DNA from 2 places in the Paenibacillus sp. 2KB_20 genome. Region 2 is predicted to be linked to the other one. Evidence: a T-box and tRNA genes for the amino acid it is inferred to sense, from the RefSeq annotation. Region 2 holds a T-box; the other holds one or more tRNA genes.

Region 1 (5,372 bases), on a different contig from region 2:
GTACGATATGCGAAGCTGGCTCAGCAAGCGGGACTGCATGGCGTCGTCGCTTCATCGCTTGAAGTGGAGGCCATTCGGTCCGCATGCGGCCAAGCGTTTAAGACCGTTATACCGGGTATCCGTCCAGCCGGTGCGGATATCGGAGACCAGACTCGGGTCCTTACGCCAGGGGAAGCCATCCGCAAGGGCAGTCATTATCTGGTTGTCGGCCGTCCCATTACGGAATCCCCGAGCCCGAGACAAGCTGCAAAACAGATTATTGAGGAGATGATTCAAGCATGAGTACACTCGCGAATATTCCACATCAGATCGCATCTTATTTGCTGAAGATTGAGGCCGTTTCTCTTAGACCTCACCAGCCGTTTACGTGGACGTCGGGAATTAAGTCCCCGATCTACTGTGACAATCGCTTGACGATGTCCTATCCCGAGATTCGCGACTACATTGCTGAATCGTTCGCAGCCGTCATCGGGGAGCAATATCCGGAGGCCGAGGCCATTGCCGGTACGGCCACAGCCGGGATTCCGCATGCAGCCTTTGTATCCCAGAAGATGAACCTGCCCATGTCCTATATTCGGGACAAAGCAAAGGGTCATGGCAAGGAAAACCTAATCGAAGGCTTGATCAAGCCAGGTCAGAAGGTGGTTGTGATCGAGGATTTGATCTCCACGGGCGGCAGCTCGCTCAAAGCGGCGCAAGCGGTCAAGGATGCAGGGGCAGAGCCGCTGGTGGTATTGGCTATATTCAGCTACCAGCTGGATAAAGCGGTACAAGCTTTCGCTGAAGCCGGGATTCCGCTGCAGAGCTTGTCCAATTACGGAGCGCTGATTGATGTTGCGCTATCCGAGAATCGGATTCAGGAACAGGATGTGGAGCTTCTTCAATCCTGGAGATCGAATCCAACTTCCTTTGGCGTGTAAACAACTTATACCAGCTAAGATCATCAGGCTGTCGTCTTTGTGAGTTATCGCAGAGCGACGGCTTTTTTTATTGTAATGTGGAGAAGACAATCCATGGTGGGTGCCGGGTTGACAGCGGCAGGCTGGATCGTTACATTAGGACTGTACGCGGCTGGTAGCCAGCCATCGGTGTCCTTATGCTGATATAGAAGGGATATAGTCTAACAGATGAATGCTAAGAAAGAAGCAGTGCTTGAAGCCGGGAAGCGGTTGTTTTTGGAGCAGGGGATTTTACAGACGAGTATGGAGCAGATTGCCGAAGCGGTCCCCGTTTCCAAGATGACGATTTATAACTACTATCAGAGCAAAGAGGGCTTACTGGATCATGTCGTGGACCGGATGGTTGACGAGCTCATGGCGATTTACCGCGATATGATGGACCAGGCAAAAGATCCGCTTGAGGCGTTAACCGTCTTCTACAAGGATCAGCACAAATTTTCGGCGTTTGTCTCGCAGAAATTTGTGGCGGATCTGGCCAAATTCCCGGAGCAGATGGACAAGCTGCTCCAATTCAACCAGAAATTCGTTGTTCCGGAATTTGAAATGCTGATCTTTAAAGGCCAGCAGCTTGGACAGATACGGAAAGACATCTCTCCCCAGGTATTGGTTGCGTTCCTTACTTTTATCAAGGAATTTACAGCCCGGAACGAATGGTACCATGGTCTGGGGAGCCTGAACGTGATCAGTGAACAGCTGATGACGATTCTTTATCACGGTATTATCCAGCAGGAAGATCCGTCTAATCTAACATGAGTACAAGAACATTCCAGAGGTGATTTCGACCCGGGAATGTTTTTTTATGAAATTTTACTGTTGAGCAGTTTGAAAATCGGCTGATTTGAGTATATGTTCCTATAAATTTAGGGCCACGACTTGGTAGAGGGCAAGGAGATGTCTCACCTATAATAGTAATGATAACTTCAGATTTTAACACAAAATAGGCGGGGCTGACCGTAAGGAGGAGAGATCTTTGGAAATTCCGTCAAGGATCCAACTGACCGGCAAACAATTCTTTGTACTTACTGGCATTGTCGGTGCGCGGGCTGTTATTGGGTTAGAGGACCCTTTTCGTGGAACGTTGACCGAGGAGATGCCCATAGAAGTGGCCAAGATTGAGCAGGAGCTGCAGGAGAAAGACTTGATTGATACGGGTGACAGCGAGCCGGTTCTTGTGCAGGAACTGCTGGAATACATAGAAGTATGCAGCCGGACCCTGTTAACGATACATATGAGGGTGTCCGGTTCGGACAAGGAGCCGAAGGAGTGTTTCATTTATTACAGTTCAAGTCTGGTGGTAAAGGCCGATATTGAAAGCGAGCCTGACGGTGAGAGGGTCTATGTGCTGGAAGCGCTGGGAACCCCTTCGGAAGCTTGGCTTAAAATCATCAATCATCTGCAGCTGGAGGACCGGAAGAACCGTGATACAGCTCCATTGGCAATGCCTAAAGGCTGGTTTCAGCAATGGATGAGTGCCGAGCAAGGGGAGCAGGAGCCTCGCAAGTACTTGCTTGCCCAAGGCTACCCGGAATCGGTTGTCTCCGCCTTGGCCGATTGTGTCAGCCATCCGGAGAGATACGCTACCTTTACAGCGTACTATTGTCCGGATCTGAACTGCCGAATACAGGGAATCGAACTGTTAAGAGGACAGCATTCCAATTGGCTAATTCGCAATGAAGGCGAACAGGATCAAATTTGGGGCGCCACGGTAACGGAAATCATACGGGAGCTTGGCGCGGTGATTGAGCGCATTAAGTTTCATCCAGAACAATATGGATAAGCTGAAAGCTCATTATCCCGTACTGGGATTGCCGAAGAAGCAGCGGAACGCCGCGTTTCTGAACAAAATGAACCGGGGCCGTATGCCTGCGGCACCGCACCGGAGGAGCAAGAAAACGAGAGGATAATTACGACGCAACAACAGCAGCTGCCAAACGGATCGATTGTCATTTTGAAAGAAGGCAAGAAGAAGCTGGTGATCTACGGTCTTAAGCAAATTCTGGCGCTTGAGCAGCCGCAAAAGAAGTTTGTTGGATTTCGGTTTTTTTGTGGAAGTTTGGATATAATATGACAGCATTACATTATCATTCGGGTAAGGAGTCGCATAGGATGAACTGGGTATATTACGGAAAGCTGTATACAAGCAAATTTCAGGCGGGCTGCTTCGCTAAACGTTTGGAGCAGGATGGCTGGCTGTTCGGGTACCATGATCCGCGGATGGTGGAGGTTTACCGTTCCAAAAAGGGTCGCTATGGCGTGCGGTTTATGCCTTGAGAAAATTCCATTAAAACAGCACTTGACTTATTATAGGGAAATGGTGTATATTTATTCTTGTCGCTGTTTGATACAGCATTGACGCGGGGTGGAGCAGTTCGGTAGCTCGTCGGGCTCATAACCCGAAGGCCGCAGGTTCAAATCCTGCCCCCGCAACCAATTTTTAAACGATGTATGTATGACGTCCTTATGTTTATGTGTACATGTATGTTCAGGGCCCTTAGCTCAGTTGGTTAGAGCGGTCGGCTCATAACCGACTGGTCGGGGGTTCGAGTCCCTCAGGGCCCACTTTATCGAAAACCCTTGCGATGCAAGGGTTTTTTGCTGTTTATAGGGCTGTTTAGTTGAGTGAAAAACTATGGTGAAAAACGCATTTGCTAACGGCGGCTATTGATCGACAGTATCGTTCATTGAACATTGCTGTGGTCATTCCAAGGCGTTCAACTGCGACTTTCAGATAGCTGAAGGCACTGAGAGTATGGCTAATACGTCCGTTCTTCAAGTAGACCGCGATGTAAAGAACCCCTCCCAGTCCTATTTATGGTACATTAGCACATTCTGATCATGATTGCCGAAATGTCCAGACTAAGTCCGTCTATGTACATAAACTGTACCATTCCACAAAGCAAGGAGGTAAATATCGGTGAGTTACGAAAAATCTTGTTACGGCGGATACGGGAATCCAGTAGGTACTGTTCTGGTTTTATTTATTCTCTTGGTTATTATCTTGGGAACTTTTTGGATTTAACTAAGCACCTGAATGAAGCATTCATTGAATTAATTTAATTCACCAATTACGATACTGCACCCATGCGGTATCCCCAATTCGGTAAACGGGGACGGCCACTTTCCGTCCCCGTTTTTGATTAAGTTCATTGTACATAAACTGAACATCAAACAACGAGGAGATCAGTGCTGTAGTTAAAGGAACTGAAAAAGTTTTTTTTGAAAAAGGCGCACGATCAGGTATTTATTTCAAATGACAAAATTTAAGATGTCTAAGGCGTGTTTATTTGTCTGCGAACATGATATCGTGACAAGGGCAGAAAATAGTAGAGAAGGGGCACAGCGTTGGCGTGTGCCCCTTATTTGTCGTGCATCCATATATAGAAACCAACAGGGCATCAACGGTATAAGATTATGGTTCATGAGCTGGGCTATCAGAGCTGGAGGTGTTAGTTGTTGACCTGGACGATCGGCAAGAACTCTATGTAGCTGGTTTGATTCTATGGTCACCAAGCAAAATGTGAGACAGCTCTCCGTTTTTACGGGGGGGCTATTTTCATTTGAGGAAATTGAGCAATTTGACTAATCATTTGTCCAGATCCATTAAATCCATGGACTTATATATATGTTAAAGATTCGTTGATAATAAAGGAGGAAGCATAAAATGCACAAAAGAACAGTACTAGGAAAGGCAAATAGTACGGCCAAACAACTACAAGCGCCTAGAAGAGAGAGCTAGCTTATTCCTGTCCGTTGATAACTTTGCCATCGTTTTAATAAATGGACGGCCGGTAGTTATCGACAATCCGCAGGACAATGTTTCATTCTTTAATCCGGGAAGATCGTTTAATATTAGGCGTTTCCTTCGGAGAGGTACAAATGATATTGTGATCGCCGCTTTTAACTTCCCGTCAAATGCAAACAGAAGCGGAGATAATCCAGCAGGTGTCCTTGCACGTATCGAAATTGGACTAGAAAATTAGTCCGGTAGTAGCTCTAAGTTCAATCGGTTGCGAACGCTATAACGTTGCCGATGTCGTAATCATCGCCATGTTCGACTTTAATTCGCCGCAACCGGTATGTTGAGGAGTAGACGACTTTTTTGATGACCGATTTTTTTAAAATGATGTGCTCCTCATCGACGTACTTAGCTGACTAAGCAAATGGGACACTATAGTTTAGAACAAACCGCCTAATGATTGGGCGGTTTTTCTTATGCCAAGACATATCAAAAGGAGGACGCTGACACGTCCTCCCCTTAGTCCAGGGTATCCCCCGGCTGAGATAGCGGCCCGCCGCGTGCAATTTATCTGACATCCGCTATCTCGCATTCCATCATAACTGAAAGCCGAGAGGAACGACAATGGGAACACTTGAGAGTAAGAATTTGCTAATGCTGCACGAGCTCTTCAAAGC
Region 2 (5,372 bases):
GATGCTGTCTGCACCGAATCTGAAGGTCATTCACGTTACGACGCATGTCGGCATCATCGACGCTGTCCGTTCGATAAACCCGGAGCGCGTATACCATGTCATTAAGCTTGCTCATGAGACACTGCAGAAGTCCGGCATCGCCGCTCCGCGGATTGCCGTTTGCGGAATCAATCCTCACGCCGGCGAGAACGGGTTGTTCGGATATGGCGAAGAGGAAGAGAAAGTCATACCGGGCGTTGAGAAGGCGCAGGCGGAAGGAATCCAGGTCGTAGGCCCGCTGCCGGCCGATACGCTGTTCTTCCGGACGGTTCGCGGTGACTTTGACATCGTAGTGGCTATGTATCACGATCAGGGGCATGGTCCCGTCAAAGTGCTTGGCTTGGATGCAGGCGTCAACATTACCGTTGGCCTTCCGATTATCCGCACCAGCGTCGATCACGGTACGGCATTCGACATTGCCGGGCAAGGCATCGCCGACGAGAAAAGCTTGATGGAAGCGATCCGTCAGGCGGCGGAACTGGCGCCTAAAGTCTAAAGATGTTATTGCCGGGCGGGACATAGCGGCCGCCATTACCTTTTTATCGAAGTGACACTACAAGATTCCGCAGGAATATAAGCTGTTCATAACAAAAAAGATGACTCCACCTATGGGGTCATCTTTTTTTATTGTTCCTCAGGTTTCTTCGCTGTAACGGGATTCGTTCCTCATGACTGGGATAATCCAAACACGTAAGACTCCAGGAACGCTTTCAGCTGATTGAAGGATTCAGGTCTGGCACTGTATTTATACCGCTCATTCGGCATTTTGAAATGCATGCGCAGGAGACCCGCAGTTTTAAGCAGGGATAGATGGTAGTGCAGGTTGCTCTTTGAAAGGCCGGTCTTCTGCTGCAATTCGGTAAACGTAACGGGCCCTTTAGCCAGGATGTGCAGCAGCACCAGCCGCTTCTCGTCAGCCAACCCCTTGGTCATCCGCAGCAGCTGACTGGTGGGTGTATCCTCGTCCACCTGCTCATCATCTACGGCATAGCTGATAATGAGTTGTTGGTTGCTCACGTAGTCCATCCGGTTTAACGGCTTGATGTGATAGGTAGGGATGAGAAGAATGGCGTTGTATTCATCTTCAGGATCGAGCACAATTCCGCTTGTTGCCTCATCAATCAGATCAATGTAGGGGAGCTCCCGGCTTAGCTGCTCCATGCGGGCAGCGGAACGTCCCAGCAAGTCGTGAATTTCCGGCGTTATTGTATAGGCCCGGTGCCACTCCGTCATGATCTCATGACTGAGATCCCGGAATGTTTTAAGTCCCATCGGAAACCCATCTTCAAGATAAGGCGCCAGGATCTCATACAATTGGCCTTCTCCCAAATCGGCAAACCAGGCAAGAAACCTCTCGACGTTGTCTTTTTCCGGGCTGTCTACGATAGCCAGGTGCAGATAAGCAATAAGCTCGAACAGGTCCAGCTCTTCGAGCTTATCCGTAAAAGATGCAGGCAGTTTCTTCTGAATTTCTTTCCTCCACTTATTTCCTAGATCATGCATTTGGTTTTTATTATCTGTATATGCGAATAAGCTGGTGACCAGCTCGTGAACAGGCGAATAGTCAATTCGGATAACGGTCATGATCAATCTCTCCTTCAAGTACACATCATTCCATTTTTATGATACCACATCGTGGTGAAAATAAATATTGAACTTTTACTATGTTCATATATAATTGAACTTAATAATATAGTTCAAAAAAATATGAACTAATGGGCGGCGAGGGGAGAGACTGGAGATGAACAATTGGTTTGTTGCCGAATATCTCATCAGGCAGCAGCAGATGGAAGTGGATCGAACGGCCAGAGAGTCCTGGAAATCTAGGCATGACCCGGTAAATTTGTGGGCACGCATCTTCTCGAGGAAGAGACGACCAATACAACCGGTCACGAACAGGGCCCGAAGTTGAAACTAAGGGGAACAAGGAAGAATCGATCAACCTACGAGGAAACGGAGCTGGAACCGATGGACTTTCTTTCGGAGAATCGTTTAAGCGAGTGCGCCATGGAGGCGCCTGAATCGATGATGAATAGCGAGGAGAACCATGACGAACTGTTATCTGCTGTGCTTACTCTGCCTGAAACCCTAAGACAGCCGATGTATTTGTATTATTACGAGGATTTCAATACCTTGGAAATTGCCGAAGTGCTCCAAATTGAGCCTGAAAATGTACGGAACCGCATGAGCAGAGCCCGCAAGAAACTGAAGATGATGCTGGGGAAGAAGCTGGGAGCGATACGGGATGGCCGGGAAAGGGCAAGAAAGGATGCGCATCCGTCCCCTTGACTTCATTCATAAAGTTCGGGTATGATTTCCAGTAACTTGAATAATGTTAAACAAAAGCAATGAAGAGAAAGAGTACCTTGGTAACGTCTTTGAACAGAGAGCCCCGGCTGGTGAAAAGGGGTAAGGAAAGAACCTTGGGAATATGGTCTCTGAGCTGTGCACCGAAACTCTGCAGAGGGTTGTAGGCTGTACCGGATCCCGCACCCGTTAACGTGCTAGGGTATACACGCGATATATGGCGTCGTACCTAAAGAGGTGAATGCCGCAAGGCATGAATGAAATTGGGTGGTACCACGTGAGCGGCAAGCTCTCGTCCCTTTTGGGATGAGGGCTTTTTTTGTTGTCCAAAAAAAGGAGGATGATTGATATGACGAACATTTTTATCGGCGGTGCCTGGCCTTATGCCAACGGGTCATTACATTTAGGGAGGCTTGCAAGTTTGCTGCCTGGAGACGTGTTGGCGCGTTATTTCCGCGCGAAAGGCGATCAAGTCCTGTACGTTTCCGGCAGTGATTGTCATGGAACGCCCGTGGCGGTTCAAGCCATTCAGGAGGGCGTGGCTCCCGGGGATATTGCGGATCGGTATCATGGGGAGTTCGTGGATTGCTTTAAACAGCTGGGTTTCTCCTACGACTTATACACGCGAACCGACCAGACGTTTCATCACGCCGTGGTGCAGGAACTGTTTTTGAAGCTGCTGGAAAACGGCCATCTGTATCGAAAAACTATACAGCAAACGTATTGCGAAACCGATCAGCGGTTTTTGCCGGACCGCTACGTGGAAGGAGATTGTCCTGTATGCGGCAGCAGGGCCCGTGGGGATCAGTGCGACGCCTGCTCAACGATACTTGATCCGTCCGACCTGACGAATAGGACCTGCAAAATCTGCGGAAACCCTCCGGTGGAGCGGCCCACCGAGCATTTTTACGTAGCGCTGTCACATTTCCAGGCTGAGCTGGCGGATGATTTGAATAACGCCCGAGGCTGGCGGGATAATGCTGTGCAATTGACCCGAAGATACTTGGAGGAAGGGCTTCAGGACCGGGCGGCTACGCGGGATCTGACCTGGGGCGTGGATGTCCCCGTTCCGGGCTTTGAGGATAAGAAAATCTATGTCTGGATCGAAGCGGTCAGCGGCTATTTATCCGCCAGCAAGCAGTGGGCCGCGGAAACGGGCGGCGATTGGGAATCCTTTTGGCTCAAGGGGAGGGATGAGATTACCGCTTACTATGTTCATGGGAAGGATAATATCCCGTTTCATACGCTGATCTGGCCAGCGCTGCTGAAGGGGGCAGGTGACCTGCATTTGCCGGACCGAATCATATCTTGCGAGTACATGACGCTGGAAGGGAAGAAGTTCTCGACCAGTCGGAATTGGGCCATATGGGTGCCGGATTTATTAAGCCGTTATCAGCCGGACTCCATTCGTTACTTTCTCATTGCGAACGGCCCCGAGAAGCGGGATACCGATTTCTCCTGGAGGGAGTTCATTCACAGCCACAATGGCGAGCTGCTTGGCGCATTTGGGAATTTCGTCAACCGTACTTTGGTGTTTGTGAACAAATCGTTTGAAGGGAAAGTGCCCGAGGGCAGTATATCTGAAGAGTGGCAGAGCAGGGTTGAGGCATTGTACTGCGAGTCCGGGGCGCTCATTGAGGGTGGGCGACTGAAGGAAGCGTTGGAGTCAATCTTCAGCGTGGTGCGCATGGCGAACAAATATTTTGATGAACAGAAGCCGTGGATTCAGGTCAAGGAGGATCGCGAAGCGTGCGGGACAACGCTGTACACCTGCGTTCAGATCATTGCCAATTTAGCGAACCTGCTGCAGCCGTTTATTCCGTTCTCTTGCGATAGGATACGAAGTTATCTCTCGCTGGAGAAGCCTGTATGGGAGTGGTGCCGTGTTCCGGCTGGCAGGCCGATTCATGACGTAGAGCTTTTGTTTGAACGGATCGATACCAGCCGGATTGAGGAGGAGACGCGTAGGCTGGGGGAGTTATCCAAAAGGGAGTAATTGATTTAAGTGGCTAAGATTCAACTGACCCAAGGAGTGAGTAGTAAGTGATCAAGGAATGTAGTGGATCCAGTGCTAGAGCAGCAAGTAATTAGGGGTCTAGAGGTCAAAGAAGCAAGGGGTTTAAGTGGTCCAAGGAACAAAGGGGTTAAGCGATCCAAGGAGCAAGTGATTAAGGGGGCCATTAGCGAGTGTCAAAGAAGAGGAGGTGACCCGATGGTCCATTGTGACTGAGTACGGACTGCGATTTTGAGGACTGTGGTTCCGCTATTCCGTTGTTTCTTGGCATTTCGTAGGGTCATGCGGACAGGAGATCCGCTATTCTTAAGTTTTTACAAGAATGAGCCGTGATTATGGTGCATTAACGGAACCTGTGTCCGCATGGGCTTAAAAAACGATGGAATATCAGCAAATAACGGATTCTGTGTCAGCATGGACTCAAAAAAGGAGCGGTTTTCAGCGAGAAGAGCATCCGGACGATGCCTCTGAATCCATATGAAGCGAGAGTTTACCGGTTAAAACGCAAGTAGACGTAAAAGGAGCTCCCAGCGGAATGCTGAGGGCTCCTCTTCATTACAGTAACGGCATACGTTGTATCTTCACCGGATTAGTTATCCGTTTCATGAATCCAATCCGTCAATATGGCATCAAATAGATCAGGCTCTTCGAACATCGGATTATGGCCGCTTTTTTCAAAAATGACCTTCTTCACGTGTTCCTGCGAGTCGTCTACAGCATCCCAGAGTGATACGGGACTGACCAAATAGTCGTACCGTCCAAGACCGATGAGGACGGGCTTGGCAACCTCTTTCAACGAATCGATCAGATTGAGCCGCGCGAAGGCTTCTCCCCATAAATGATCCATGACGGGCATGCTGGTGAAGACCCCTTCCCACATCCAAGCCGCATCATAAGCATAGTCATAGAAGCTGTGCGCTCCCATTCGGATGCACATATGAGCAAAACGACGTTCCGGCTCTCTCTGGATGTCCCCCGCCAGCAGGGCGATATCCGCTTCAAACTGCCGTTT

The links. The T-box of region 2 lies ahead of metG (methionine--tRNA ligase). A T-box ahead of a tRNA ligase gene usually reads a tRNA of that ligase, here a tRNA-Met.
Region 1: it has a tRNA-Met gene. The T-box ahead of metG (methionine--tRNA ligase) is inferred to sense a tRNA for this amino acid. The anticodon was not compared.

Annotation. Positions count from the first base shown of each region.
Region 1 is NZ_JBFRHH010000003.1:439,547-444,918, reverse strand. Features, by position in the region: gene pyrF (orotidine-5'-phosphate decarboxylase) at 1-282, shown strand, start outside; gene pyrE (orotate phosphoribosyltransferase) at 279-920, shown strand; gene AB4124_RS11435 (hypothetical protein) at 960-1,103, shown strand; gene AB4124_RS11430 (TetR/AcrR family transcriptional regulator) at 1,128-1,712, shown strand; gene AB4124_RS11425 (hypothetical protein) at 1,930-2,736, shown strand; gene AB4124_RS11420 (hypothetical protein) at 3,066-3,230, shown strand; tRNA gene AB4124_RS11415 (tRNA-Met) at 3,313-3,389, shown strand; tRNA gene AB4124_RS11410 (tRNA-Ile) at 3,445-3,518, shown strand; gene AB4124_RS11405 (YjcZ family sporulation protein) at 3,868-3,978, shown strand; gene AB4124_RS11400 (hypothetical protein) at 5,320-5,372, shown strand, end outside.
Region 2 is NZ_JBFRHH010000002.1:626,833-632,204, reverse strand. Features, by position in the region: gene pdxA (4-hydroxythreonine-4-phosphate dehydrogenase PdxA) at 1-535, shown strand, start outside; gene AB4124_RS08555 (ArsR/SmtB family transcription factor) at 706-1,623, opposite strand; gene AB4124_RS08550 (RNA polymerase sigma factor) at 2,008-2,328, shown strand; T-box leader at 2,379-2,649, shown strand; gene metG (methionine--tRNA ligase) at 2,696-4,342, shown strand; gene AB4124_RS08540 (alpha/beta fold hydrolase) at 4,950-5,372, opposite strand, start outside.